DNA from 2 places in the Geobacter pickeringii genome. Region 1 is predicted to be linked to the other one. Evidence: riboswitches for the same ligand, from Rfam matches in the RefSeq annotation. Region 1 holds a riboswitch; the other holds the start of a gene.
The links. A riboswitch is a leader RNA that binds a small molecule or an ion and turns the genes downstream of it on or off. The one in region 1 is predicted to bind molybdenum cofactor.
Positions count from the first base shown of each region.

Region 1 (14,969 bases):
ACCCCCCCAGGCCGCCGCTGCCGATGATGACCGCCCGGCTGCGGAACAGGCGCAGCTGCTTTTCCACGGTGATGGTCTGGCGGTTGCGCTGGTAGCGGGCCGGCATGAGGCCACGGGCGAGGGCCGCCTCCTCCACCTGGCCGACGGTGAGGCCGAACCGCGCGGCTGCCGTCGCCTGGGCCGCCCAGGGGAGAAGGTCCGCCGTGGCCGCTGCCGTGATGAAGTCGTGGAGATCCATGGCGCTACCCCCCTCCCACCAGGGGGAAGAGCGACAGGATGTCGCCGTCGAACAGCCGATGATCGAGCTTGGCATGCCGGCTGTTGACCAGCACGATGCCGACCTCCCGTTCCGGGATCTTCAGCTCGCCGGCGATGTCTGCCGGGGTGATTCCGTCCCGGTACTTATTGGTTGTCGCGGCAAAACGCCCGACACGGAACATGGCGAAAAGTTTTACGGTGATCTCCATGGCTTTTACCTCGATAGCCGGGGGGCTGATTTTTTACTGTTACCCCCTCGCCCTGCGGGAGAGGGGGGAGGGGGTTAGAAGTTCCAGAACTCGTCGATCTCTGCGTCGGTGAAGTCCCACACCGCGTTGTGGGGGGCCACCGGCTCGAGCCTGAAAAACTCCGGCAGGCGGTCGTGCTCCTTGGTGAACCCGGCCTCGATGTTGAACTGGTGCTCCACCTTCAGGATATGCTTGCCGAGGTTGGTCACATCGTCGCCGGTGAGGTTGATGCCGAAGCGGGCGTTGATCATGTCGATCAGGGCCGGGAGGCACTCCGGGATGTCCAGGGCCGGGAAGGCGACGAAGATGCACATGCCGGTGGAGTCCACCGCCGCCGTGGCGATCTGGAGGTTGCGGGAGAGCTCCACCTGCCCCTCCTTCTTCAGCGGGTCCACGAAGCCGCCGACGTTGAGGATGTTGGTGGCGATGGTGTAGCCGGCGGTGTGGTCGGCCCCCATGGTGCTGGTGGCGTAGGTGATGCCGATCCCCTTCACCGAACGGGGGTCGTAGGCCGGAATCCCCTGGTTCTTCACCACCGGCACCCGGGTGACGCCGTAGGCCCTGCCGACGGCGCCCGCCCCGCCGCCGAGGATCCGGCCGAGGGGGGTCCCCCTGCCGATTTCCTCCGTGAGGATGCGAATGATCCCCTTGCTGTCGCCGAAGGGGAGGATGCCGGCCTCCATGGCCACGCCGAACATGACGGCGGTCTCGATGGAGTCGATGCCGATGTCGTCCATGAGGTTGTCGGCCACGGCGATGTCGTCCAGGTCGTCGATGCAGCAGTCGGCGCCGAGCCCCCAGATGGTCTCGTACTCGAAGCCGGAGGTGACGTATTTCCCCTCCTTGTCGTGGTAGACCTGGGAGCACTGGATGATGCAGCCGGCGTGGCAGCCGTGCTTCGGCTTGCCGCCGCGGGCGACGATGGTGTCGTGCATGGTCTCGCCGGAGATCTTGTCGTGGCCGTCGAACTGGCCCGCGGTGAAGTTGCGGGTCGGCAGCCCCCCCGCCTCGTGGAGGATGTTCACCAGGACGTTGGTGCCGTAGGTGGGGAGTCCCTCGCCGCTCACCGGGTGATCCAGGAGCGCCTTGGCGAAGGCCCGGGCGGCGGTCTTGAACTTCTCCGGATCGGCGATGGGAACCTTGGGAGCACCCTGGTCGTCGATGGTGATGAACTTGATCTTCTTGGAACCCATGACGGCGCCGAGGCCGCCGCGGCCGTGGCTGCGGATCTTGCTGTCCGGGTCCTTGACGGAGATGTTGGCGGCGGTCATTTTCAGCTCGCCGGCCGGGCCGATGGTGAGGATGCCGGTCTTCTTCCCGAGACGGGCCTCCAGGGCCTCGATGACGGCGAAATTTCCCTTGCCGAGCAGCTCCGTCTCTTCCTGGATGGCGACGCCGTCCAGGGAGACGTGGAGGCTGTACCAGGCGTCGGCCTTGGGAATTCCCTCGATGATGAGCGCCTTGATGCCGAGGCGGGCGAGCATCTGGGCCGCGGTGCCGCCGGCGTTGCTCTCCTTGATGGTGCCGGTCAGGGGGCTCTTGGCCCCGGCGGAGAGGCGGCCGGAGTTGGCGGCCGGTGTGCCGGTCAGGAGCCCCGGGGCGAAGACCAGCTTGTTGCTCGGCCCCAGCGGATGACAGGTGGGTGGGACTTCTGCGGCGACGATGGTGGAGGTGAGGCCGCGGCCGCCGAGCCCCGCCCAGGCGGCGGGCACCGCCTCGGTCCTGGTGCTCAGGTCGGCCATGTTGACGCGAATGATCTTATCCATGAACGATATCTCCCTTTCTCTCGATGCGGTTAGTCATAATTGTTCTCCTTTCCGAAAGGGAGGCGCCGCCGTTTCCGGCGGCACCCAGTGGCCTTGAGCCGTGAGGATCTCCTGTTAGGCTCGGCAGGCTCGGAGAGTGTGCTTGTATCTGCCGCTGCTCCGGTGCGCGAAAGCGGCAGCCGTTCTTACATTGCCGCCTTGTAGATGCCGACCACGCAGTCCAGGGTGGCGATGCGGGGGTTGGTCAGCATGCAGGCGTCCTTCATGGCGTTTTCGGCCATGATGCGGAGGTCGGTTTCCTTCACGTTGAGCGCCGTGAGTCCCGCGGGGATGCCGATGTCGCTGGAGAGCTTGCGGATGGCGGCGATACCCTTGGCTGCGGCATCAACGTCGGAGAGCCCGTCGATGTTCTCGCCCATGGCAACGGCGATGTCGGCAAAGCGCTTCGGGTTGGAGATCATGTTGAACTCGCAGACCGACGGAAGCAGGATGGCGTTGCAGACGCCGTGGGGGAGGTTGTAGAAGCCGCCGAGCTGGTGAGCCATGGCGTGGACGTAGCCGAGGCTGGCGTTGTTGAAGGCCATGCCGGCCAGGTACTCGGCATAGGCCATCTTGTCGCGGGCTTCGAGGTTCTTGCCGTTGGCCACCGCCGGGCGGAGGTAGTCGGCGATGAGGCGGATTGCCTGAAGGGCGCAGGCGTCGGTGATGGGGGTGGCGATGGTGGAGACGTAGGCCTCGACCGCGTGGGTGAGGGCGTCCATGCCGGTGGCGGCGGTCAGCGGTGCCGGCTTGCCGACCATCAGGACCGGGTCGTTGATGGCGATGTTCGGGGTGCAGCGCCAGTCGACGATGGCCATCTTCACGTGGGTGTCGGTGTTGGTGATGATGCAGAAGCGGGTCATCTCGGATGCGGTGCCGGCGGTGGTGTTGATGGCGACGAAGGGAGGCATCGGCTTGGTGGACTTGTTAACCCCTTCGAAGTCACGGATGTTGCCGCCGTTGCCCATCACGAGGCCGACCCCCTTGGCGCAGTCGTGGGAGCTGCCGCCGCCGAGGGAGATGATGGAGTCGCAGCCGTTCTCCTGGTAGACCTTGACGCCGTCGTGGACGTTGGTGTCGGTCGGGTTCGGCTCGGCGCCGTCGAAGATGACGACCGCAACGCCGGCGGCTTCCACCTGCTGCTTGATCTGGTCGGCCATCCCCATGGCCGAGATCCCCTTGTCGGTCACCAGGAGTGCTTTCTTCGCGCCGAGCGCCTTCACCTGGGCGCCGGTCTCCTTGGAGGAGCCGACCCCCATGAGGGTTACCGTGGGGATGAAGAAACCGAACGTTTGATCTGCCAGTGCCATGTGTACTTCCTCCTTTGTGTTGTGGGCGGCGGTGCCGCCGCGGTGGTTGGTTCGACCGATGCTGCGGATGACGGTTGTGCATACGGCTTTGTAGAACGATTGTTTTATTGCTTTGGCAAGTCGCATACCAACTGATTCGAGTCGCTCTGGCGATTCGAGCTAATGCTTTGAATTTGTTCGAAATTGCAGGTTAAAATCGACGAGATAGCTCCGAATAACGAATACGCATTTTTTTAACGCCGTTCTGCATTGACGCATACGAATGTTCCGTCCTGGAACGGCTGTGACGTTTTGGAACGGCATCCGCCGCTCTCCCCACCCCGGTCCCCCGCGTCTTCGCCCCACTTCCACAGAATCCGAAAAGCCTTGCCGTCTGCGGGGTTGCCCCGCTACAGGGGGAGCGTTGCGCCGCGTCGACAGCGGCATTGGTACTGAACTTGCCAAGGCCCTGTCACCGGCTGGCGCAGGAAGGCCGGCCGCCGGGGCGTCGGGCTCCACTAGATACAAATCGGGGAGGAAACAATGGGGAAATCGGTTTACGTGAACACCAAGCCGACGATCGTCTCGGTGCGGGTCACCGACGAGCAGATGGAGGGGATCAGGCGGCTCATGGAGACAACGAAGAAGAGTGCCTCCGACATCATGCGCGAGGCCTTCGGCATGCTTGCGGAGAAGCTGGAGCGGTCGGAGCGGCTCGATGCCATCCGGACCGCGGCCGCGAAGTACGCCGAGGCCCGCCGGGAATCCTGATTCCGTAGCATCGCCACTCGCCCGCGGATTCGCATCGCAAGGGAGGTTCATTCATGCTCGCCATCGCCTGCATCAAGCAGGTACCCGACACGACCCAGGTTCAGATCGACCCGGTTACCAACACCCTGGTGCGGGAGGGGATCCCGTTCATCGTCAACCCCTACGACACCCACGCCCTGGAGGAGAGCCTGCGGGTGAAGGACCGCTACGGCTTTCGCTCCGTGGCGCTCTCCATGGGCCCCCCCAACGCCGAGGCGGCGCTGCGCAAGGCCCTCGGCCTCGGCGTCGACGAGGCGATTCTCTGCTCCGACCGCTGTTTCGGGGGTGCCGACACCCTCTCCACGAGCAACGTGCTGGCGGCGGCCATCCGGAAGATCGGCGAGGAGAGCGGCGAGGAGGTGGGGATCGTCTTCTGCGGCAAGCAGACCATCGACGGCGACACCGCCCAGGTGGGGCCGGGGATCGCGGTGCGGCTCGGCTTCACCCAGCTGACGCTGGTGGACCGGATCGAGGCGCTGGACGTGGCGGCGCGGCGGATCCGGGTGCGGCGCAAACTGGAAGGGCGGTACGAGATCGTGGAGGCGCCGCTGCCGGTGCTGATCACCGTGGTGCGGGAGCTGAACCGCCCCCGCTACCCGAGCGTCCCCATGCGGCTCGCGGCGCAGAAGGGGGCGGTGAAGGTCTGGGACAACGGGATGCTGCAACTGGATGTGAGCAGCGTCGGCCTCAAGGGTTCCCCCACCTGGGTGAGCCGGATCTTCTCCCCCCAGCGCGACAAGGGGGAGATCGTCGGCGACGGGATCGGCGACCCGGAAGGGACGGCGCGGCTTCTGATCGAACAGCTGCTGGCGAAGGACCTGCTGGCGGTGTAGGGGGAAGGGACATGAGCGAACCGAAGAAACCGAAGAGACCACGCGGCAGGGCCTGCCTCGTCGCCGGGAAGTGCATCGCCTGCGGCGCCCGCTGCCAGAGCGTCTGCCCGGTGGACGGCATCGAGATGGACGATTCCGGAGAACCACGGATCCACCCGGACAAATGCATCGGCTGCGTCAAGTGCGTGAAGGGCTGCCCGGGGAACGCCCTGGAGATGTTCTACACCCCCGAAGAGCTGGCAATCCTCGCCACCTTCGAGAAGGGGGCGGGAGAGGTCGAAGAGGCGGACGAGGACGAGCGGCTCCGGCGTGAGGCGATTGCCGCCTACCACGGGGTCTGGGTCTTCGTGGAGCAGACCGAGGGGGAGCCGGCGCGGGTCTCCTGGGAGCTGATGGGGGTCGGAGCCCAGCTGGCGCAGAGCCTCCAGACGGAACTCTGCGCCGTGGTCATCGGCGAAAACGTCGAACACCTCTGCCACGAGGCCTTCGCCCACGGCGCCTCGAAGGCCTACCTGCTGGACCAGCCGGTCTTCCGGCACTACCGGACCGAGGCGTACCTGGAGGCGTGCTGCACCCTGATCGGCACGTACCAGCCGGAGATCGTCCTCATGGGTGCCACCGGCATGGGGCGCGACCTGGCCGGCGCCGTGGCCACGCGGGTCAAGACCGGCCTCACCGCCGACTGCACCGGGCTCGACGTGGACGACAGGCGCAACCTGCGCCAGACCCGCCCCGCCTTTGGGGGGAACATCATGGCCACCATCATGTGCGACCGGTTCCGTCCCCAGATGGCCACCGTTCGTCCCCACGTGATGCCGCTCCCCGAGCGGCAGGCAGGGGCCACGGGGGAGATCGTGCGGGAGGAGATCCCCCTCGCCGAGGCCGACATCCTGACCAAGGTGCTGGAGATCATCCGGGACAAAAAAGCGGGGGAGGTGGACATCGCCGGGGCGGAGTTCATCGTCTCCGGAGGGCGGGGGATGATGGCGAAGGAGAACTTCGGGATGCTGCAGGAGCTGGCCGACGAACTGGGTGGCGTGGTGGGTGCGTCGCGCAGCGCCGTTGACGCGGGGTGGATGCCCCACGAGCGGCAGGTTGGGCAGACGGGGAAGACGGTGCGTCCGAAGATCTACATCGCCTGCGGGATCTCGGGAGCGATCCAGCACCTGGTGGGAATGCAGGACTCGGACCTGGTCATCGCCATCAACCGTGACCGTGAGGCCCCGATCTTCGACGTGGCCACCTACGGCATCGTGGGGGATCTCTTCCAGATCGTCCCGGCCATCACCTCACAGCTCAAGCAGCTGAGACAACCAGCCAACCACTAGACCGAGGTTTTCATCATGCAGCCGAATTCCGTCGTCTTCACACCGATTCTCATCGTATCCATCCTCTTCTTCTGCTGGAGCCTCTACCGCCGGCTCGGCCTCGTCGCCCTGGGGCGTCCTGGCGGAGGTGGGGTGGAGATCCTCCGGGGAGTCCGGGAGCTCCTCCTCTACGCCTTTGCCCAGAAGCGGGTCGTGAGCCGTCCCTTCGGCGTGAACCACCTCGTCATCTTCTGGTCGTTCGTCATCCTCTTCGCCGCCAATATCGACTTCATGCTGGCGGGCGCCTTCCCCTCCCTGGGGCTGGAGCGGCTGCCGCCCTTCCTTGCCCGCCCCTTTCTGGGGCTCTGCGACCTGGCATCCCTGGCGACCCTCGGGGCGGTCATCGTGGCCCTGGTGCGCCGGACCACGGCCCCCCCCTATCCCGGGGGAAAGAGCCTGGAGGCCTACGCCATCCTCATTCTGATCGCCCTCCACATGCTCGGCTTCTTCGGGGTGAACGGCGCGGCCATCGCCCTGGAGCGGCAGCCGGCGGCGCCGTTCATGCCCGTGTCGTCGCTGCTGGCAGTGGGGCTCGACACCCTGGCACCGGAGGAGATCGAGATTCTCGGCCTCGCCGCGTGGTGGACCCACGCCGCCGCGCTCCTGCTCTTCATCACCGTCCTGATCCCCTACAGCAAGCACCTCCACATCGTCACCGCCATGGTCAACTGCTTCCTTCGTCACCCCGGCCCCTCCGTGCCGGCGGCGGAAGCGTTCGCGGAGGGAAACACCTTCGGGGCGGGGGAGGTGACCCGGCTCTCCCGCCGGGACCTCCTCGACACCTTCGCCTGCGCCAAATGCGGCCGCTGTCAGGAAGTCTGCCCCGCCGCCGCCACCGGCAAACCCCTCAATCCGCGGCGGGTCGTGGAGGATATCCGTCTGAATCTCCTGGCCAACGGGGCGCTCCTGAAGCGGGGAGGCGTGGCGACGGTTCCCCTCGTGGGGGGGGATGGGGAGGGGAGCGTCGCCGATGATGCCGTCTGGTCCTGCACCTCCTGCGGCGCCTGCCGGGAGGCATGCCCGGTCTTCGTCGAGCACCTGCCGAAGCTGGTGGGGATGCGGCGCCACCTGGTGGAGATGGAGGCGAAGTTCCCCGAAGAGCTCCTGAACCTCTTCGAGAACGTGGAGGGGCGTTCGAACCCGTGGGGGATCGCCCCCACGGAGCGGACCAAGTGGACTTCCCACCTGGACGTGAAGCCGTTCGAGGCGGGGAAGACGGAATATCTTCTCTACGTGGGGTGTGCCGGCTCCTTCGACTCCCGGAGCAGGCAGGTGACGGTGGCCCTGGCGCAGATCCTTGACCGGGCCGGGGTGTCGTGGGGGATCCTCGGCAAGGACGAGAAGTGCTGCGGCGACAGCCTGCGGCGGCTCGGCAACGAGTACGTCTTCGACCGGATGGCCCGGGAGAACGTGGCCCTGTTCAGGGAGCGGGGGGTGACCAGGGTCATCACCCAATGTCCCCACTGCTTCACGACGCTCAGGAACGACTACCGTCAGTACGGGGCGGAACTGGAGGTGATCCCCCACGCCGAGTTCCTCCAGGGGCTCATCGCCGAGGGACGGCTTCCCCTGGAGGGCGGATTCGCCGGCCTCGGCACCGTGGTGTTCCACGACTCCTGCTACCTGGGGCGGCACAACGGCGTCTACGGGGCGCCGCGGGAGGTGATCCGCCGGGTGACGGGTGCCCCCCCCGCTGAACTGGAGCGCAACCGGGAGAAATCGTTCTGCTGCGGCGCCGGCGGCGGCCGGATGTGGATGGAAGAGCGGTCCGGGAGCCGCATCAACCACAACCGGATCGACGAGGCGCTCCGCGTTTCGCCCGATACCATCTGCGTTTCCTGCCCCTACTGTATGACCATGCTCGAAGACGGCCTCAAGGACCGGCAGGCGGGGCAGACCCGGGTGAGGGACATCGCCGAGGTGGTGGCCGAGGGGCTGCGGAAGGAGGCGACATGACCGTGAACAACCTGGCGGCATCTCCAATGGATGCGCCGACCGTCGCCCCCGCGTTTCGCGAGCACCCCACAAGGCTCTTCGTCGAGTCCACCAGCCGCTGCAACCTGGGGTGCGTGATGTGCATGAAACAGGCGCCCGGGTGCGGCATCACCGACGGCGATCTCCAGCCGGCCACCTTCGCGGCCCTGGAGCCCGCGTTCCCCAACCTGGAGGCGCTGGTGCTGAACGGTGTCGGCGAGCCGCTCCTCACCCCCGGGCTGGAGCAGTTCATCTCCCGCGCCCGCACGCTCATGCCGGCCTATGGCTGGATCGGGTTCCAGAGCAACGGGCTCCTGATGACGAATATCAGGGCAGTCTCCCTGGTCAATGCCGGAGTCGACCGGGTCTGCCTCTCCATGGACGGCGCCTCCCCCGACACGTTCCGGGCGATCCGCGAGGGGGGGAAGCTGAACGATCTCGAATGGGCCCTCTCCGCCCTGACCTCCGCCAAGGTGGGGTGCGGCCGGCCCGACCTGGAGATCGGGGTGGAGTTCGTCCTCATGCGCGAGAACCTGCGGGAGCTGCCGGCAGCGCTCCGGTGGGCCGCCGCCCGCGGGGTCACCTTCGCCCTGGTCTCCCATGTCCTTCCCTACGACGAGGCCCATGCGGGGGAGTGTGCCTACGACCTCTGCACCGACGAGGCCCTCTCCCTGTTCCACGTCTGGAAGGACAAGGCCGAACTCGCCGGGGTGGCGATCCACCGCTACTACGAACTCCTCTTCCGCTTCGACCGCACCCCCGAGGAGCAGCGGATCGTCAGCTTCGTGGAGGCGATCCGAACCGATGCCCAGAACCGTGGCATCACGCTCGACCTGAAACGGCTCTTCGCCCTGGACTACGGACGGCTCGCCGACCTGGCCGAGGTCTTCGAGGAGGCGCGGGAGGTGGCGCGGGAGACCGGGCTGGATCTCCGGCTCCCCCAGGCGGCGCCGCGGGAGCGCAAACAGTGCCACTTCGTGGAGCAGGGTGGGGCCTTCGTCTCCTGGGACGGCGGGGTGCACCCCTGCTACTACCTCTGGCACCCCTGCCGCTCCTGGGCCACGGGCTGGCTCCACCCGGTCCGGCCGCGGCTCTTCGGGAACCTGGTCGAGCGGGGGATCCTCGATATCTGGAACGGCGCGGAGTTCCGCGCCTACCGGGAGAACGTCCTGCGCTACGACTACCCCTACTGCCCCGGCTGCTCCTTCGCCCCCTGCGACTACGTCCAGGCCGAGAACTTCGAGCAGGACTGCTACGTGAACACCGAGCCGTGCGGGAGCTGCCTCTGGAGCGCGGGGATGTTCCAATGCCTGTCGTGAGCGGGGCTTGACCTGAACCCGGAGCAATCGGATTCGCATCATCCTGGGCGTCCGTAGATCTTCCCCTCACCCGGCCATCGGCCACCCTCTCCCCGCGGGAGAGGGTTAGAGTGCTCCCCTCGCCCTGAGGGAGAGGGGCTGGGGGTGAGGGGACGGAGAGATGTCCCGGCGAAAGTCGTGAGCGGCCACATTTTTTCCGAAGAAAGCAATTCGTTTACGTTATAGCCTGTGCTTTTGTAATGCTACGCGTTTTTGCGGCGGTCCTTCCGCCGCCATCCCACTGCTGAAAGGTTTCATCCAATGTTCGAAATCCTCGAAAACGAAATCCTGGCGCCGAATCTCCACCGGCTGGTGGTGAAGGCGCCGCGCGTGGCGAGCGCCCGCAAGCCGGGGCAGTTCGTCATCGTCCGGGCCGACCGGGGTGACGAGCGGATCCCGCTGACCATCGGCGACGCCGATCCGGCCGCCGGGACCGTCACTCTCTTCATCCAGGCCATCGGGGCCTCCACCCGCAAGATCGTCGACATCCCCGTGGGGGGGGCGCTCCGCGACGTGGCCGGCCCCCTGGGGCAGCCGACCCACATCGAGAAGTGGGGCCGGGTAGCCTGCATCGGCGGCGGGGTCGGGACGGCGGTCCTCTTCCCCCTGGCCCGGGCCCTGGCCGAGGCGGGGAACGAGGTGACCACCATCATCGGCGGCCGTTCCGACAAGTATGTGATCCTGGCCGACGAGCTGGCGGCTTTCTCCTCCGAGGTCCTCATTACCACCGAGGACGGGAGCCGCGGCCGCACGGGGTTCGTAACCCACGCGCTGAACGATCTGATCGCCGATCCGGCCCGCAAGCCCGCGATGGTCGTCGCCATCGGACCGGTGCCGATGATGCGGGCGGTGGCGGAACTGACCCGCCCCCACGGCATCGAGACCGTGGTGAGCCTGAACCCGATCATGATCGACGGCACCGGCATGTGCGGCGGCTGCCGCGTGGTGGTGGGGGGAGAGTCGAAGTTCGCCTGCGTCGACGGGCCGGAGTTCGACGGCCACCTGGTGGATTTCGCCGGCCTGAGCGACCGGCTCACCACGTACCGCAGCTTCGAGGAGCAGGCCCGCCATGCCGCCACCGAGTGCCGGCTTGCGAAGGAGGTGGCCAATGGCTAACGATCTCAGCATGAAAGAGCGCCTCGCCCTCGGCCGGGTCCACATGCCGGAACTGGACGCAGCCGTCCGGAGCCGGAACTTCGAGGAGGTGAACCGGGGCTTGGGCCTGGATGAGGCGGTGCAGGAGGCGAAGCGCTGCATCCAGTGCAAGCACCGCCCCTGCGTGGAGGGCTGCCCGGTGGGGGTCTCCATCCCCGAGTTCCTCGACGCCCTGGCGGCGGAAAACCTCCCCGAGTCGGCCCGCATCCTCCAGGGTGACAACGCCCTGCCGGCGGTCTGCGGCCGGGTCTGCCCCCAGGAGACCCAGTGCGAGGCGAAGTGCGTCCGCGGGGTGAAGGGGGAGCCGGTGGCCATCGGCTACCTGGAGCGCTTCGTGGCCGACTGGGCCATGTGCAACGCGGAGAAGCTCGCGAAGACCGGGCTTCCCCCCTCCACCGGCAAGCGGGTGGCGGTGGTCGGCTGCGGCCCGGCCGGGCTCACCGCCGCCGGCGAACTGGCCCGGGCCGGACACGGCGTCACCATCTTCGAGGCGCTCCACGACACCGGCGGGGTGCTCCGCTACGGCATCCCCGAGTTCCGCCTCCCCAAGGAGATCATCGACGTGGAGGTCTCCCGCCTTGTTGCCATGGGGGTGGAGATCGAGTGCAACGTCATCGTCGGTAAGACCCTCACCCTGGGGCAGCTCCGGGAGGAGTTCGACGCGCTCTTCATCGCCAACGGCGCCGGGCTCCCCACCATGCTCAACATTCCGGGGGAGAACCTGAAGGGGGTCTACTCGGCCAACGAATTCCTGACCCGGGTGAACCTGATGGAGGCGGGGAGAAACCCCAATGCCTCGACGCCGATCATCGCCGGGCGCCAGGTGGCGGTCATCGGCGGCGGCAACACCGCCATGGACTGCGTCCGGACCGCCCGCAGGCTCGGCGCGGAGCGGGCCATGATCGTCTACCGCCGCGGCGAGGCCGAGATGCCGGCCCGGGTGGAGGAGATCAAGCACGCCAAGGAGGAGGGGGTGGAGTTCGTCATGCTCACCGCGCCGCTGGAGATCATCGGCAACGACGCGGGATGGGTCGCGGCGCTCCGCTGCCAGCGGATGGAACTGGGGCCGCCGGACGAGTCGGGGCGCCGCAAGCCGGAGGCCGTGGCCGGGTCGGAGTTCGACCTGCCGGCGGAGGTGGTGGTGAACGCCGTCGGCACCAGCGCCAACCCGCTTCTCACCGCCACCGCCCCTGCACTGGAGCTGAACCGCTGGGGGAACATCGTGGCGGACGAAGCCGGCGCCACCAGCATCCCCGGCGTCTACGCGGGGGGTGACATGGTGCGCGGCGGGGCCACCGTCATCCTCGCCATGGGTGACGGCAAAGGTGCCGCCGCTGCCATCAACAACCACTTGGCCTGAGATTCCGCCTGACTTGGCGCAATAAAGCCGCCCCCGTCCGCATCGTGCGACGGGGCGGCTTTTTTTTGTGGTAATTTTGCCTGAAAGCAAGACGTTAGTTTTTCTGGTCTGGCTTATTGTAGGTGACAGAGAAAGAGCCGGGGTGGAGTGCAGGGTCGGGACTTGCGTGTGCCTTTCACACCCGCAGCGGCAGGATGTATGCGTTAGCATGGCTAATAAAGTTTGGACAAAATTTTATCAATATTAAATCTGTCGACACTTTTAATTTGACAAATACACTTTGTGGGCATAGATACGAAATATAAACCTTGTATACACAAAATGTGTCGACATAATCAGCGGGAGAAACATTTCGTGCAATTATCTGAAACCACGTCATTGACCCTGTCCGACCGCATATTTGAACAACTCCAGACTGCTATCGTGAAAGGTGAGATTCCGGCCGGTAGCAAGATTTCGGAACCGGAACTGGCCAAGGCCTACGGCGTTAGCCGCGGGACCTTGAGGGAGGCCCTGAGCCGCCTCGAGGAGCGGCATCTCGTGGTCCGCTCGCCGAACCACGGTGCTCGGGTCATCACACTTTCCTATGAGGAGCTGATCGATATCTACCAGGTGCGGGAGGCGCTGGGCGGTATGGCGTGCGGCCTTGCGGCGGAGCGGATGAGCGATGCCGAGATCGCCGATCTGAAGCGGCTGCTCGACGATCATGAACAGAGCATAAGCGAAGATCAGGGGCTCTCCTACTACCAGCAGGAGGGGGAGCTGGATTTCCACTACCGGATCCTCCAAGGGAGCCGAAACAGGAAAATCCTGAGTGTGCTGGAAGGGGGGCTCTATCAGCTGATGCGCATGTACCGCTACCAGTTCAGCATTTCAAGCCAGCGTCCGCTCCAGGCCCTCAAGGAGCATCGCCGGATCGTTGAGGCCCTCGCGGAGCGGGACGCAGAACTTGCAGACTTGCTGATGCGCCGCCACATCCGCTCTGCCCGCAAGAGCATCGAGGAGCGGCACAGGAAATCCCGGGAGCAGGAGGAGTAGCCCCCATGTGCGACAGGGTGTCACCGGGAAGGATGTTCCGCGAGGCGGTTGCCTCTGAACGGCCACTGCAGATTGTCGGCACCATCAATGCCTACTGTGCCCTCCTGGCCCGGCAGGCTGGGCACAGGGCGATCTACCTCTCCGGGGCCGGTGTGGCCAATGCCTCCTTCGGGCTTCCCGATTTTGGGATCACGTGCCGAAACGATGTCCTTGAGGATGCCCGCTGCATTACCGGCGCCTGCGACCTGCCGCTCCTGGTGGACATCGATACGGGGTGGGGTGAGGCGTTCTCCATCGAGCGCACCGTTAAGGAGATGATCCGCGCCGGCGTTGCCGCCGTCCACATCGATGACCAGGTATCCCCCAAGCGCTGCGGCCATCGCCCCAACAAGGCGCTCGTTTCCAAAGAGAAGATGGTGGACCGGATCAAGGCGGCAGTCGACGCCCGGACAGATTCCGATTTCGTCATTATGGCCCGGACCGGCGCCCTGGCGTCCGAGGGGTTGAGCGCCGCCCTCGAGCGGGCCTATCTCTGCGTGCAGGCCGGCGCGGACTGCGTCTTTGGCGAGGCCATGACCGAGCTGGTGATGTACCGGATGTTCGCCGATGTGGTGGGGGTGCCGCTCCTGGCCAATATGGCCGAGTTCGGCAAGACCCCACTGTTCACGAAACAACAGCTGGCCGACGTGGGGGTCGCCATGGCGCTCTATCCCCTGAGTGCCTTTGAGCCATGAGCCGGGCTGTCTTGACGGTGTACGAGATGATTTCCTGCGAGGGAGCCAGGAGTCGGCACTGGGCGGGATGCAGTCGCGGGTCGAGGTGGAGAACCCAATCGGGCACCGCCGCCGGCGCGTAGAGACCATCCCGCTTTTGGAGAAAAAGTTCTGGAGAAACCTCATGTCGCTGTTACTCATCTGAGCAGCGTTATCACACCCCACACAAAGGAGAGAAGCATGGCATTGAAAGAAACACTCAAGCAGAAGCTGGAGGAGTTCCGTCCCCGTACAACCAGGCTCGTCAAGGAGTTCGGCAAGGTGAAAATCGACGAGGTCACCATCGATCAGTGCATTGGCGGTGCCCGTGACGTCCGCTGTCTGGTCACCGACATCTCCTACCTCGATCCGCAGGAAGGGATCCGCTTCCGGGGTAAGACCATTCCCGAAACCTTTGCCTGCCTGCCGAAGGCCGCCGGTTCAGACTATCCGACCGTTGAAGCGTTCTGGTATTTCCTTCTCACCGGCGACGTCCCGACCCAGGAACAGGTGGACGCGGTCCTGGCTGACTGGAAAACCCGCCAGGCGGTTCCCCAGTACGTGTTCGACATCATCCGCGCCATGCCGCGGGACAGCCATCCCATGGCGATGCTCTCCACCGGCATCACTGCCATGCAGCGGGAGTCCAAGTTCGCCGCCTTCTATGAGTCGGGCAAGTTCAACAAGACGGTCGCCTGGGAATATGTCTACGAAGACGCCTG
Region 1 is NZ_CP009788.1:990,055-1,005,023, forward strand. Features, by position in the region: gene GPICK_RS04550 (HesA/MoeB/ThiF family protein) at 1-238, opposite strand, end outside; gene GPICK_RS04555 (MoaD/ThiS family protein) at 243-467, opposite strand; gene GPICK_RS04560 (aldehyde ferredoxin oxidoreductase family protein) at 542-2,272, opposite strand; molybdenum cofactor riboswitch at 2,301-2,419, opposite strand; gene GPICK_RS04565 (iron-containing alcohol dehydrogenase) at 2,458-3,621, opposite strand; gene GPICK_RS04570 (ribbon-helix-helix protein, CopG family) at 4,144-4,371, shown strand; gene GPICK_RS04575 (electron transfer flavoprotein subunit beta/FixA family protein) at 4,425-5,243, shown strand; gene GPICK_RS04580 (electron transfer flavoprotein subunit alpha) at 5,255-6,571, shown strand; gene GPICK_RS04585 ((Fe-S)-binding protein) at 6,587-8,566, shown strand; gene GPICK_RS04590 (radical SAM/SPASM domain-containing protein) at 8,563-9,903, shown strand; gene GPICK_RS04595 (sulfide/dihydroorotate dehydrogenase-like FAD/NAD-binding protein) at 10,204-11,058, shown strand; gene gltA (NADPH-dependent glutamate synthase) at 11,051-12,457, shown strand; gene GPICK_RS04605 (GntR family transcriptional regulator) at 12,779-13,495, shown strand; gene prpB (methylisocitrate lyase) at 13,501-14,229, shown strand; gene GPICK_RS04615 (citrate (Si)-synthase) at 14,449-14,969, shown strand, end outside.

Region 2 (14,969 bases), 470 kb from region 1:
CAATAATTGTAGAGCGTTATGCGCGATAAAGTACCACAGATAGGCCGTTTTCTCTATTTCAATTTCAACAGCCTGATAGGACACTTGTTTCTTACATAGAAAACCACAACAGCATCCTATGTAAGAAATTTACATTCTCTTGCTACCATTCTTGAACTCCCTTGGAATTCTCGCCTCAACCCCAGTTCCACCGGTATCAGGATGAAACGGGTTTTCATCGGCTGTTCGTGAATTGGTAAGGATTGGATAATCCGAAACTATACGCAAACTTTAATGGCCTGCAAATTAAAATTTCCAATAAAAAAACGGTTTACACCCCGCTGTGAGCCGCTCGGGACGGTAAAGAAAGTGAATAACCCGTTGGATTTTAACTGCAGAAGGAGAATCCGGGGCGGGAAGGCGCCGATCTGGCCTTTCCAAAAGAGCGTGATGATCGCCGTGGGGAAGAGGGTCGCAGAAGGTCTGGAGTTTGGCGATGGTGGGGGACAATCATTTCATGCCGGTTTCATACACGGTCCTGCCCCAGCACACCTCTGGCGGCGAAGTACCTCCGCACAACATCGGTATGCATGGGAAACCCCAGCTCCATGGGGCGGTCGATGAGGAGGACCTCCTGGGTCTCCGGCGAGGAGAACGGGCGGATGATCTCGCGGGGCACCGGTGGGGCCAGGCCGAAAATCACAAGGGTATCGTCGAATCCGTTCTGCACATCGTAAAGGGTGAACGTCCCCCCGTTGCCGGCGTCGATGCCGGTCTCCTCGAAAAGCTCCCGCCGGGCCGCCTCCTGCCAGGTCTCGCCGCAGTCGATGTAGCCGCCGGGGAGGGTGAGGGCCCCTTTCCGGGGCTCGATGTTCCTCTGGATGACCACCAGCCCCTCCCCCGCCGGCTGCAGGACCACGGCCACCGGCAGCGGGTTCAGGTAACTGCTGTTGCCGCACGCCGGGCAGCGCCGCGGCCAGGGGGCGCCATCGGCGAACCGGGTGCCGCAGTATGAGCAGTGGGAGTTCTTTTCATGCATGGGGTGTATCCTCCTGGTGCCGCTCCGATGCCGGCCATGATTAACAGATAGCGCAGTTTCCGCTCCCTTGGCAACCACGTATTCGTAATTACATAACACTGGTTTGTAAACATGTGGTGAAAATCCTCGTTGAGGAAATTCGCTACAGTTCCACCACCGTCCCGCCTCGACCCCACCCTCCCAAGTTGTCCTATTTCTCCACACATTCGCATTGTCTGTTTGCGGAACAGAGCCGAAATCCTTCTATTTTTCAATACAAATCGCTGTTTTATTATTTGGCATTCTGGTTGCTATAAGGAATACAAACGGACGCATCACCCATCGGTGCGATACCGACAACCATCGAAAGGAGAAAACAATGGAAAAGGAACTTCAAGCAGTCGAGACGTGCCACGAGGAGCCCCGCATCCTGGAGGAAATCCAGGTTGAAGAGCTCGCCATCGACGGCATCTGCGGGGTGTACTGAGATGGCGGCGGCAGGCGTTCAGTTTCATCCGGCCTGCCGTGCGCGGCAGGAAGGGTTCGGCCTCCTGTTTTACGATTCACGGGGGCCGCGCCTCCTCTTTGCCGAAACCGGCAATCTTCTTCCCGCCGATTTCTTCGGGACCGTTCGGGACAGGGACGAGCTTCCCGACGGGCTGTCCGATCAGCAGAAAACGGCTTTACAGAAGTTTGTGACGAAACTTCTAGAAAAGGGGTTCCTCCGTGAGCAACCGCTACGTTGAAATGGGGATGCGCTCCCCGGTAAACCTGACCTGGGAAGTATCGCTGGCCTGCAACCTGCGCTGCACCCACTGTCTCTCCTCCTCGGGAGAGCCCGCCAGGGGCGAGCTCACCACGACAGAGGCCCTTGGCCTGGTGGAGCAGCTCCACGAGGCCCGGGTCTTCCAGGTGAATTTCGGCGGCGGCGAGCCGTTCATGCGCCCCGATTTTGAAGAGATCCTGGATGCCTGCCACGACAAGGGGATCATGACCTGCATCTCCACCAACGGGACCCTGCTGGACGCCGGGCGGGTGGCCCGACTGACCAAGAGCCGCCTGGTGGCGATCCAGGTGAGCATGGACGGCGCAACGCCCGAGACCTGCGACGCCATCCGGGGCACGGGGGTCTTCCACCGAGCCATCGAGGCGATCAGGCTTCTGGCGGCCACCTCCATCCCCACCAGCATCAATACGGTCCTCACCGCCCAGAACGCCGGCGAGATCCCGGCCATGCACGACCTGGCCCGCTCCCTCGGCGTGTCGCTCCGGGTGAGCCGCTTCCGCCCCTCCGGGCGCGGCGCGGACAACTGGGAAGATCTCAGGCCGACTCCGGCCCAGCTCCTGGAGTTCTCCGACTGGCTCGCCCGAAGCGGCGACGTGCGGACCGGCGACAGCTTCTTCTCGCTCACCTCCCAGGAGCGCCAGGGACTGGGGCTGAACCTCTGCGGCGCGGCCAAGCTCACCTGCTGCGTCGGCCCCACCGGCAACATGTATCCCTGCGCCTTCCTCCAGACCGACCGGTTCAAGGCGGGGTCCCTGCGGGAACAGAGCTTCCAGGAGGTCTGGGACAGCTCGGAAATCTACGAATCGTTCCGCAGCCTGAGGATCCACTCCTGCGAGGAGTGCCAGCGGTTTGACCAGTGCCACGGCGGCTGCCCGGCCGTTGCCTGGCACCTGAAAAACGACATCAACGGCGGCGACCCTGAGTGCCTGGAGCGCTGCGTAACGAGCATCGCCGACGCGAACAAGGCAGCGGCTGCCGCATAGAGTTCAACCTCCCCCTTTATGAAAGGGGGATTGAGGGGGATTTGCCTTAACGCCAAAAAAATCCCCCCCGCCCCCCCTTTCTCAAAGGGGGGAGATATAACCACGAGGAGACCTCATCATGATGTTCCCGAATCTGTTCTCGCCCCTGAAACTGGGGACGGTTGAAGTGAAGAACCGGATTTCCTTCCAGCCGCACCTGACCAACCTGGCGGTGGGCAACCTCCCCAGCGAGCGTCAGATGTACTACTGGGGCGAGCGGGCCAAGGGGGGGGCGGGCCTCGTCATCACCGAGGAGATGAGCGTCCACCCCACGGACATGGCCTACGAGAAGCTGATCGACGTCTACCACGCCGAGGTGATTCCGGGCTTCAAGAAGATCACCGACTACGTCCACCAGTTCGACGGAAAGATCTTCGCCCAGTTGAACCACAACGGCCAGCAGGGTGACGGCTCCATCTCGCGGCTGCCGGTCTGGGCACCCTCCCCCATGCCCGACGTCCTCTTCCGGGAGACCCCCAAGGAGATGGAGCACGAGGACATCGAAGAGGTTGCCCGCTACTTCGCCAGAAGTGCCATCCACGTCCGCGAGGGGGGCTTCGACGGGATCGAGCTCCAGTTCGGCCATTCGAGCCTGGCCCGCCAGTTCCTCTCGCCGCTGACCAATTTCCGGGGCGACGAGTATGGCGGAAGCCTGGAGAACCGGATGCGGGCGCCCCTGAAGTTCATCAGCGCGGTCCGCAAGGCGGTGGGGAACGACTACCCCCTCGGCATCCGGATGTGCGCCGACGAGATGATCCCCGGCGGCCTCGATCTGGGGCAGGTGCAGGAGATCTGCGCCCGGTTCGAGGCGAGCGGCCTCATCGACTTCATGGACCTCTCCATTGCCACCTTCTACAACCTCTATCTCGTGGAAGGCTCCATGCACACACCCCTGGGCTACACCATCCCCCTGGCTGCCGGGGTCCGGGAGCGGGTCAAGATTCCGGTTTTCTGCACCGGCCGGATCAACGACCCGGTCATGGCGGAGAAGGTGCTGGCCAACGGCCAGGCCGACATGATCGGCATGTGCCGGGCGCTCATCTGCGACCCGTTCCTCCCCAGGAAGGCCCAGGAAGGGAGGATGGACGACATCCGCTACTGCATCGCCTGCAACCAGGGGTGCATCGGCCGGATCGGCATGAACAAGCTCCTCGGCTGCGTCCAGAACCCGGCAGTGGGCCGGGAGAAGGAGTGGGGCGAAGGGACCCTCACCAGGGCCAACACCAGGAAGAAGGTGACCATCGTCGGCGGCGGGCCGGGCGGCTTGTGGGCCGCCAAGATGGCCGGACGCCGCGGCCACAGCGTCACCCTCTACGACAAGAACGAGGCCCTTGGCGGCCAGGTGCTGACCGCCATGAAGGGGGCGGGGCGCGACGAGTTCGGCGTCATCATCCGCAACGAGAAGGAGCAGGTCCACAAGGCCGGCGTAACGGTGAAGCTCGGCGTTGAGGTGACGGCGGAGCAGCTGCTGGCCGAGAAGCCCGACGTGGTGGTGGTCGCCACCGGGAGCCGCCCCAAGGAGCAGCCGGTGGGTGGCGCCGACGGGCCGTCGGTCTACAACGTCTGGCAGGTTCTGGACGGGAAGACCGAGCTGGGCGAAAAGGTCTGCCTCATCGACTACGACGGCCACCATCGGGCCAGCGCCACGGCCGAGTTCCTGGCCAACCAGGGGAAGACGGTCCACGTGATCACGTCGAGCCTCTTCGTGGGGGCCGAGCTGGGCCCCACCCAGGACCTCTACCTCACCCGCCAGCGGCTCCTCCAGAAAGGTGTCACCTTCACCCCCGACATCGCCGTGATGGAGGTTGCCGGCGAGACCGGCGCCAAGACCGTCAAGGGGTTCAACGTCTACTCCAACCAGTGGGACGAGTGGGGTCCCTTCGACGCCATCGTCCTGGCCATGGGGCAGAAGGTGGACGACTCCCTCTACCACTCCCTCAAGGGTAAGGTGGGTGAACTCTACCGGATCGGCGACTGCGTGGCTCCCCGCAAAGCGGACATGGCCATCTGGGAAGGGCACCGGATAGGGAGGGAGATCTGATGGCCGCCAACGGGAAACTCCTCGTCTTTGCGGATCTCCCCGGCGGCGAGCTGGACGAGACCGGCCGGGGGCTCCTCTCCTACGGCGGCCGCCTGGCCGGGGTCCTCGACTCCCCCTGGGGCGTCGCCACCCTGCAGGAGCCGACGAGGGAGCCGCTCGCATCCTTTGCCGCCTACGGCGTGCCGTCCGTCACCACCATTGCCGGCGGCGAGCTCCTTCTCGACACCCCCGCCCACCTGGGAAAGGCCCTTGCCCGGCTGGCCACCGACGAGGGGGCCTCGGTCACCGTCCTCCCCCACAACGACCTGGGCTCCACCCTGGCGCCGGTGATCGCCGCCGCCCTTGACGGGGCGCTTCTCACCGAAGTGGTATCCGTCCGGCGCGAGGGGGAGACCCTGCGCCTCTCCCGCCACGCCCTCGGGGTCCGGGTGGACGAGACGAAGGTGTGGGACGGCTCCCGTCCCCTGGTCATCACCGTGCCGGTCCGCAACCTGAGCCAGGTGCTGATGCCGACGGTCCAGCCATCCATACCGAATCTGACGGTCTGGCATCCCGTTGCCGCACCCGAAGGGGCAACGGCCCGGGTAGGGGAACGAATCCCCCCCGACCCCCAGACCGTGGACCTCATGGAGGCCGAGGTGATCTTCAGCGCCGGCAAGGGGTGCGATCAGGCCACCTTCGACCAACTGGCAGAGCTCTGCCGGCTCATGAACGTCTCCTTCGGCGTGACCCGACCGGTCTACGACTTGGGGTGGACCGGCTTCGAGCGGATGGTGGGGCAGACCGGCCGCACCGTCACCCCCCGCTTCTACCTGGCGCTGGGGATCTCCGGCTCCATGCACCACGTGGGGGGGATCAAGGATTCCCGCCGGATCATCTCCATCAACAGCGACGCAAAGGCTCCCATCTTCGCCAACTCCGACGAGGGGTTCGTGGCTGACCTGAAGGAGGTGCTGCCGCGCCTCCTGGATCGGGCCAGATCGGAAGTCGGAGGTACACCGTGAGCAGTGCATACTCATTCGATGCGATCGTCGTCGGGGCCGGGCCGGCCGGCTCCTCCGCCGCCCTCACCATGGCCCGGGCCGGCCTGAAGGTGGCCCTGGTGGAACGGGGGACGTTCCCCGGCGAGAAGAACATGTTCGGCGGGGTGCTCCACCGTCTCCCCTCCCTGGAAGAGGTCTTCCCGGACTTCTGGGAACGGGCCCCCCTGGAGCGCCACATCGTCAAGAAGGGGGTCACCTTCATGACCGGCGACTCCACCTTCTCCACCACCATCGAGGCCGGGAACTTCGACCGCCCCCCCTACAACGGCTACACCATCTTCCGCCCCCGGTTCGACCGCTGGCTGGCGGAAGAAGCGGTCAAGGCCGGCGCCACCCTCATCACCCGGGCCACGGTGGATGAGTTGGTGATCCGCAACGGCCAGGTGGCCGGGGTCACCATCCTGGACCGCAGGGGCGAACTGACCGCCCCGGTGGTGGTGGCGGCGGACGGCGTCCTCTCCTTCACCGCCAAAAAGGCGGGGCTCCGCCAGCCCACCTTCGACCCGGGCCAGATGGCTGTCGGCGTCAAGGCCCTCATCGACATGCCCCGGGAGATGATCGACGACCGCTTCGGCCTGGTGCGGGACCAGGGGTTCGCCAACGAATTTGTCGGCGGCACCGGCGGGGTCCGGGGGGGGGGCTTTCTCTACACCAACTACGACTCCCTCTCCATCGGCCTCGTCTTCCACCTGGGGAGCCTGCGGACCAGCGGCAAGACCCCCTACGACCTCCTGAACGCCTTCATGGAGCAGCCCCAGGTGGACAAGATGATCCGGGGCGGGCGGCTCCAGGAGTACTCGGCCCACGTCATCCCCGAGGGAGGATACGCCATGATCCCCGAACTGGTGGGGGACGGCATCATCGTCGCCGGCGATGCGGCGGCGCTCTGCAACGCCACCGGCCTCAACCTGGAGGGAATCAACCTCGCCTCCCACTCCGGTGTCCTGGCCGGCAAGGCGGTTATCGCCGCCCACCAGGCGGGAGATTTCAGCCGGCGCGGGCTCCAGGTGTACCGGCAGCTCATGGACGACAGCTACGTCATCAAGGACCTGAAGCTCTACCGGAAGGCGCCCCACATGCTCCACAACGACCGGATCTACAACGAATACCCGGAACTGGTCTGCGGCATGATGGAGTACATCTACCGCATCGACGGCGCGCCCAAGGAAAACCTCTCCAAGCTGTTCCTGAAGACGGCCAGGGAGAAGGTGGGGCTCAAGAACCTGGCAGCCGACGCCTTCAGCGCATGGAGAGCCCTATGAACATCGACGAGATCTTTGACTTCACCAGCTTCACCATCGACCGGGAGCCCCACATCGTCCTCGATCCCCAGGTCTGCGTGAACTGCGACAACCGCGGCTGCACCAACTCCTGCCCGGCCCGCTGCTACACCTGGTCGGAGGAGGAGAAGAAGATGACCTTCGTCCACGACGGCTGCCTCGAATGCGGCACCTGCTACGTGGTCTGCCACCGCAACGCCTTCACCCGCTGGCGCTATCCGAGAGGGGGGTTCGGCGTAGCGTACCGGATGACTTAGGAGATTTCAGATATGCCCTACAACAACCTTCACATCCTCGTCCTCCTCCGGGAGATCGCCGACCCCCGCCCCCCCGCGCGGGTAACGACGCGGGGCGCCGGCATCGGCGACCGGGGGCTGCGGCGCCTCCCCAACCCGGCCGACCTCGTCGCCCTGGAGGAGGCCCTGCGGCTCAAGGATTCCCTCGGCGCCACCGTGACGGCCCTGGCAGTGGGCCCCGAGCGCCTCGACGACACCCTCCGCCTCGCCTTCTCCCTGGGGGCTGACCGTGGCATCCGCTTCTGGGATCACGGCGTGGAGGGTGGCGATGCCGCAGCCGATGCCCGCATCCTGGCCCGCATCGTGGGGATTCTCTCCCCTTCCCTCGTCTTCACAGGCAACCGGATGCAGGACCGGGGCGACGATCCGGTGCCGGCCCTGGCTGCCGCCACCGCCGGCATCCCCTGTGTCACCGCCGCCGTTTCGGTTCTCCCCGTGGAGAACGGAGTCGAGGCCCTGCGCAAGGGTGACCGGGGCTCCCGCCAGAGGGTCCGGGCGCCGTTCCCCTGCACGGTCCTCTTCGACGAGGGACACACCCCCCGCTATCCCTCCCTTGAGGCGGTCACCCGCTCCCTCGCCTTAAGCATCGAAGAGTGGGAACTGGCCGACCTGGGGATTCCCTTCTGGGAGGTGGGGGCCACCGGCTCCCGCCTGGCGACGGCCGAATTCTCCGCCCCCCGTCCCGATCCGGTGCGGGTCGTAACCCCGGACCCGACGCTCCCCGCCTTCGAGCGGATACTCTCCCTCCTCTCGGGGGGGATCAAGGCCCGGGAAGGGAAAACGCACCAGCTCACCGCCGATGAGACGGCGACGAAACTCTGGCAGATCTTCCGCGAGGAGGGACTTGCACAATGAACTATCGCCTGGCGCAGCATGTGGAGCTGGTGGAACGCGAAGGGGAGCACTTCCTCATGGCAAAGACTCCCCTCTGCGTCGTGCGACTGAACGCCCCGCTCATGGAGCTCGTCAGGCGCGCCCGGGAAGGGGCCATCACCGCCGCGACCCCGGCGGAGACCGCTGTGCTGGAACAGCTGGTGGCAAAGGGATTTGTGGAGAGGGACCGGCAAGTCTCTGAAGAGCACTCGGACCTTCCCAGCGTCAGCATCGTCATACCGGTGAAGGACCGGGCCGGAGAGCTCGGGCGCTGTCTGGCCTCCCTCAACGGCCTGAACTATCCCAAGGAACTCCTCCAGATAATCGTGGTGGACGACGGGAGCAGCGACGACTCGGCAGAGGTGGCGCGCCGGGCCGGAGCCCGGGTTGTCCCTTCAGGGGGCACGGGCCGGGGGCCGGCCGCGGCCCGCAATGAGGGGGCCGTGGCCGCCCGGGGGGATATCCTCGCCTTCATCGATTCCGACTGCACCGCCTCCAGGGAGTGGCTCATGGAGCTGATACCGGCGTTCAACGATCACCGGACCGCGGCGGTGGGGGGGCTCGTGGACGGCATGTGCACCGAATCAGCCGTGGACCGCTACGAGGCGGTCATGTCGAGCCTCTCCCTCGGCTCCCGGGAGCGCACGGGAAGCGGCGGAGACGACACCTTCTACCTGCCGAGCTGCAACCTCCTGATGCGCCGCCTCGCCTTCCGGAGCGTGGACGGTTTCGACGACTCCATGCACGTGGGGGAGGACGTGGACCTGACCTGGCGCCTGCGGGACCATGGCTGGACCATCACCTACCTCCCGGCGGGAAGGGTCTTCCACGAGCACCGGAGCACCCTCCGCTCGTTCATGTCCCGCCGGTTCGACTACGGCACCTCCGAGGGGATGCTCCAGATCCTCCATCCCCAGCGGCGGAAGCGGATGGTCGTCCCCCCCCTCCTGGCTCTCCTCCTGGCCCTGTGCGCCATGGCCCCCTTCACCGGCTGGTGGACGCTCCTGATGGCAGCCGGAGTCCTCGCAACGGACGCAACGGCCGTGAGGTTCAGGATGGCACGCCGCAACATCCCCATCGGACTGGGCGCGCTCATCTCCGGCCGGCTCCGGGCCCTGGGAAGCCTCGTCTACTACCTCTGCTACCACCTGGTGCGCTACTACTCGATTCCCCTCGTGTCCCTCGCACTGGTGGTGCCCCTCTTCTGGCTGGTTCCCTTCGGCGCCCTCCTCTGCGCGGCCAAGGTGGACCATGCCATCAGGAAACCGAGGCTGTCGTTCGTCCCTTTTGCCGGCATCTACTTCCTTGAACAGGTGGCCTACGGGGCCGGCGCCTTCTGGGGATGCCTGAGCCGGAGATGCTTCGCCTCCTATCGGGTGGTCATCCTCCGGCAGATGGAGGCGTCGGGGTAAGAGTCGGAAATAATGCCTTCTCCGAGCCTGCCTGCCTGCGGGGATAACTGGTATCCCATGGCGTCAGGCCAATGGGTTTTGCTGGAAACGGCAAGGCCTCCCTTTGGAAAGGAGAATTATCGTGGTTCGCCAAAACCACACAATTCAATAAAGGGAAAGGAGTATCGGTATGGACAGAATCGCGCGGATTGACATGGGGGCAGCGGGTGGTCCCAAGGTGACCTTCGAGGAGGTTGGCGAGTATGCCGGTTTGGGCGGCCGTGCCTTAACGTCGCTCGTCATCGCCACGGAGGTGCATCCCCTCTGTCATCCCTTGGGAGCGGAAAACAAGCTGATCTTTGCCCCGGGAATGCTCTCCGGCACCACCGGCTCCATGACCGGCCGCCTCTCGGTGGGGTGCAAGAGCCCCCTGACCGGCACCATCAAGGAGTCCAACGCCGGCGGCCAGGCGGCCCAGGTGCTAGCCCGGATCGGCTATGCCGCGGTCATCCTGGAGGGGAAACCTGCCGGTGACGACCTCTACAAGATCATCATCAACAAGGACGGCATCACGGTGGAGGTGGACAACAGCCTGCAGTTGATGGACAACTACCCCCTCGTTGAGAAACTGCGGAAGGAATACGGCGACAAGGTTGCCTACATCACCATCGGCTCGGCCGGTGAGCGGCAGCTCCTGGCCGCCTCCATCGCCTGCACCGACCCGGAGCTGCGCCCCACCCGCCACTGCGGCCGCGGCGGCGTCGGCGCGGTCATGGGTGCCAAGCGGGTGAAGGCGATCATCCTAGACGACGCCGGCATGAAGATGCGTCCGGCCAAGGAGCCGGAGAAGTTCCGGGACGCCAACCGCAAGTTCGTGGAGGGGCTCCGCAAGCACCCGGTCACCGGCGAGGGGCTCCCGGCCTACGGCACCAACGTCCTCACCAACGTCCTCAACGAGGCGGGGGGCTATCCGACCCGCAACTTCAAGGGGGGTGTCTTTGAAGGGTCCGCCAAGCTTTCCGGCGAGGCCCAGGCCGAGCTGGAGGTCAAGCGGGGGGGGACCGCCACCCACGGCTGCCACCGCGGCTGCGTCATCCAGTGCTCCGGCATCTTCAACGACAAAGACGGCAACTACGTCACCAAGCAGCCCGAGTACGAGACGGTCTGGTCCCACGGTGGTCACTGCGGCATCGACGATCTCGATACCGTGGCAAAACTGGACTACATGGATGACAATTTCGGTCTCGACACCATCGAGATGGGGGTCACCATCGGCGTGGCCATGGATGCGGGGCTGGCGGAGTTCGGCGACCGCGAAGCGGCCATCAGGCTCATGGAGGAAGTGGGCAAGGGTACGCCCCTGGGACGCGTGCTCGGCTGCGGCGCCGAGATCACCGGCAAGGTCTTCGGCGTGGAGAAGGTGCCGGTGGTGAAGGGGCAGGCGCTTCCCGCCTACGACCCACGCCCCATCCAGGGGATCGGCGTCACCTACGCCACCACCACCCAGGGGGCCGACCATACCGCCGGCTATGCCATCGCCACCAATATCCTGAAAGTCGGCGGGGACGTGGATCCGCTCAAGACCGAGGGGCAGGTGGAGTTGTCGCGGAACCTCCAGATCGCCACCGCCGCCATCGACTCCACCGGCATGTGCCTCTTCATCGCCTTCGCCATCATGGATCAGCCGGAGACCTTCCAGGCGCTCCTCGACATGCTCGGCGCCTTCTACGGCATCACCATGACCGGCGACGACGTAGTGGCTCTCGGCAAGAAGGTGCTCTCCGCCGAGCGCGACTTCAACAAGCGGGCAGGCTTCACCAAGGAGCACGACCGGCTCCCCCGCTTCTTCTACACCGACCCGATCGCGCCCCACAATCAGACCTTCTCGGTACCGGACGAGGAGCTCGATCAGCTCTTCAACTGGTAGCAGCATGGGGGGCGGACCCGACGGTCCGCTCCCGTCCCGTCAGACAGTCCGAAAAGGGAGACGCCCGGCAATGGAAGCCCCTCTCATACATCTAACCCTGACCCTGCCCTCCTCGCTGATTGGAGAGTTCTTTCCCATCCTTCAGCAGGGCTTTCTCGTCACGGCCCACGTGGGATGCACGCTTCAGCGGCTTCTGTGCCGGCAGTGGGGGATCGCCCCTGACTACGTCGCCACGAGAATCACTACCATCTTCCTCGATTCCAAGGCCACCGACAACGTGGAGACCGCCATCGTGAGGGACGGCGCCACCATCGCCCTGTCCGGGGCCATGCCGGGACTGGTGGGGGCCACCATGCGCCGCGGCGGGCACCTGGCCGCCATGCGCGGGGCCATGACCCACCAGGAAACCGCCGCCGACGCCACCGACCGGATCGGGACGGTGCGGGTGAAACTCTTCAATCTCCTCCTCACCGAACTGGGACCGGTATTTCTCAAACGCGGCATCCTCATGGGGTGCAGCGATGTGATTTCCTTTTTCCGGGAGCGCGACGAGACGTTCTGGGAATCGTGCGACGGGGGGAACATCAACGGAACACCGGTGGGTGCGGGGCTTCTGCGGACAACTCAGCCCCTCTGCGTGGGCGGCAGCGTCCGCCTCACCGTCAATTTCAGGTGACAGCCATGAACATAACCGTAAAACTCTTTGCCACCTTCCGCACCGGCCGGTTCGACATCGAATCCCGCGACTACGCCGAAGGGACCACAGTGGCCGACGTAGTGCGGGAACTCTCCCTCGCCGAAAAGGAACTGGGAATCATGCTGGTGAACAGCCGCCACGTGAAGCTGGACCACCGGCTTGCGGAAGGGGATACCCTGGCTCTCTTCCCGCTCCTGGGAGGAGGGTAGGATGCCATCCCTGGAGGAGTTCATCCGGGAACACGCCGACGGGGATCTTGTGCCATGGCGCAGCCAGGTGGAGGCGGCCGGGCGTTTCTCCCTCACCCTTGCCGAAGCCGAAGGGACGATCCTGAAGATGGGTCTCCTGCCGGCCCGCTACCAGCGCAACCGCCAGATGCTCACCATCGACCAGCAGCTTCGCCTCTTCCGGAGCACGGTTGCCGTCATCGGCTGCGGGGGGCTGGGTGGATACATCATCGAGGAACTGGCGCGGCTCGGCGTCGGCACGATCATCGCCATCGACCCGGACACCTTCGTGGAACACAACCTGAACCGCCAGCTCTTCTCCAGTCTCCGCCTGCTGGGTCAAGCCAAGGTAGAGGCGGCGGCGGCGCGGATTGCCGAGATCAATCCGGCGGTCACCCTTATCCCGCTCAGGGAAGCATTCACCAGAGATAACGGACAGGAACTTCTGAGATATGCCCACGTGGCGGTGGACGCGCTGGATTCAGTCTCTGCGCGCCTGGAACTGGCAGACGTCTGCGATGCGCTGAATATTCCCTTTGTGCATGGGGCCATCGGTGGTTGGTACGGCCAGGTTCTTACCCAACTGCCCGGTGAAAGGACGCTGGAAAAGCTCTACGCAGGCAGGGAGGATGGAACGGGAATAGAGAAGAGGCTCGGCAACCCTTCCTTCACACCAGCGGTCATCGCCAGCATGGAGGTGGCGGAAACCTGCAAAATTCTCCTTGGCCTGGGAAGGCAGAGGAAAGGACGAAAACTCACCATTAACTTGCTTGATATGGACGTGGAGGAAATATTCATCTAGTGTCCGCCCGTGAACTCTAACCAACTGATTTTAGAGGTGTCCGGCGGGGCCACCGGGACCCTGACCCAGACGGCGAATGGGTCGGCCACTGGCTTTGCATTGAGCAGTACGGAGATCGTGATCGGGGTGAAATAAAGTGCGCCCACTAGGTAAGTATGAACTAAAAAAGCCGATTCGCTAACTATGCGAATCGGCTTAATTTTTTGGTTGCGGGGAGAGGATTTGAACCTCTGACCTTCGGGTTATGAGCCCGACGAGCTACCAGACTGCTCCACCCCGCGTCACAAGAGATCCAATATGTACCACAGCCTTCCGAACGAGTCAACAAAGAAATTCATTTTTTTATTCCGGGACAACGATTGCCCCTTTGCCGATCATGGTTGCCATCTCGCTTGCGGCCGGCTGATCCATCTGCTTGCCGACGCGCACCCGATACCAGGTGCCTTTGCCCGCCACCGATGATTCGACGATATAGGCAGCAAACCCTTTTTCCGCAAGCTTCCCCTTTATGGCCTCGGCCTCTTTTCGGTCCTTGGCTGACGCATACTGAACGGCGAACTTCCCCTTGGCGTTCCCCCCTGTCTTCTTGGCACCGGCTTCCTTGCCTGGTTCCGACTGAGCCTTGCCACTCGGTTGTTCGTTTGTCCCGCTTGCCTTTTTCTCCCGGCCATCGGCCGGCGTGGTGCCGCGTTCTTCCTTGACAGAGACCGGGCTCGGCGCAGCCTGCTCTTTGGACGAAGGTGGTGCCGACTGGGGATGTTTCGCCGGCGAAGCTGCCCGGGCCTCTTCATTTCGCGGGTTAATGCCGCTTCCCAGGATCGCTTTCCCCCCCTTGGGCAGGGTATTGTAGAACGTGAGGGAGGGCTCTGCGGGAGGGGACGGTGCCGCGGCTGCTTTGGTGTTTGCAGTCAGGGGGGCAGACGCTGGAGGGGGCGCCTGCGATGGTGCGGTCTGTGGAGCAGATGCAACCAAAGCCTTCGGAGGGCGGATTTTCAGCAGAAGGCGATCTGCCATCATTCCGAGAGCGAATGACCCCACTGTGGCCACGGCAAAGCCGAAAAACACCATCCCCATCGGCTTGGACTTTGGCCGATTCTTGGTGACCTGTTTACGTTCGCGATAATCGACAACCATGATCGTCAGTCCGTCACATCTTCTCCGGGGCTGATACCCCGAGGAGTCCGAGGCCGTTTTTCAGCGTGCGCGCCACGCAGGCGAGCAGATGGAGCCGGACGCCAGCCAGCTCAACATCTTCGGTTATGACCCGGTTTTTATTGTAGAACGAGTGGAATGAACCGGCAAGCTCCTGAAGGTAGTAGGTAATGCGGTGAGGTTCAAAGGCAAGGGCCGCTCCCTCCACCACCTCGGGGAACGAGGCGAGAAGCTTCACGATTGCCATCTCTTCCGGCGTCCCAAGCCGCTCCAACGATGCCGAAGCGAAGGATGGCACCGCAATCCCCTTCTCCGCTGCGTTTTCGAAGATGCTGCAGATGCGGGCGTGGGCGTACTGGACGTAATAGACCGGGTTTTCGAGGGACTGCTGCTTGGCCAGATCGATGTCGAAGACGAGTTGGGAATCGGGCTTG
Region 2 is NZ_CP009788.1:1,458,511-1,473,479, reverse strand. Features, by position in the region: gene GPICK_RS06645 (NUDIX domain-containing protein) at 506-1,018, opposite strand; gene mftA (variant-type mycofactocin precursor) at 1,377-1,484, shown strand; gene mftB (mycofactocin biosynthesis chaperone MftB) at 1,486-1,743, shown strand; gene mftC (mycofactocin radical SAM maturase) at 1,724-2,767, shown strand; gene GPICK_RS06630 (mycofactocin system FadH/OYE family oxidoreductase 2) at 2,886-4,847, shown strand; gene GPICK_RS06625 (electron transfer flavoprotein subunit alpha/FixB family protein) at 4,847-5,851, shown strand; gene GPICK_RS06620 (FAD-dependent oxidoreductase) at 5,848-7,152, shown strand; gene GPICK_RS06615 (ferredoxin family protein) at 7,149-7,427, shown strand; gene GPICK_RS06610 (electron transfer flavoprotein subunit beta/FixA family protein) at 7,440-8,321, shown strand; gene mftF (mycofactocin biosynthesis glycosyltransferase MftF) at 8,318-9,751, shown strand; molybdenum cofactor riboswitch at 9,759-9,881, shown strand; gene GPICK_RS06600 (aldehyde ferredoxin oxidoreductase family protein) at 9,921-11,657, shown strand; gene GPICK_RS16615 (hypothetical protein) at 11,728-12,333, shown strand; gene GPICK_RS06590 (MoaD/ThiS family protein) at 12,339-12,563, shown strand; gene GPICK_RS06585 (HesA/MoeB/ThiF family protein) at 12,565-13,383, shown strand; tRNA gene GPICK_RS06580 (tRNA-Met) at 13,588-13,664, opposite strand; gene GPICK_RS06575 (SPOR domain-containing protein) at 13,726-14,517, opposite strand; gene argS (arginine--tRNA ligase) at 14,531-14,969, opposite strand, start outside.
Region 2: linked by a shared signal. The riboswitch ahead of GPICK_RS06600 (aldehyde ferredoxin oxidoreductase family protein) and the one ahead of GPICK_RS04560 (aldehyde ferredoxin oxidoreductase family protein) in region 1 are both predicted to bind molybdenum cofactor.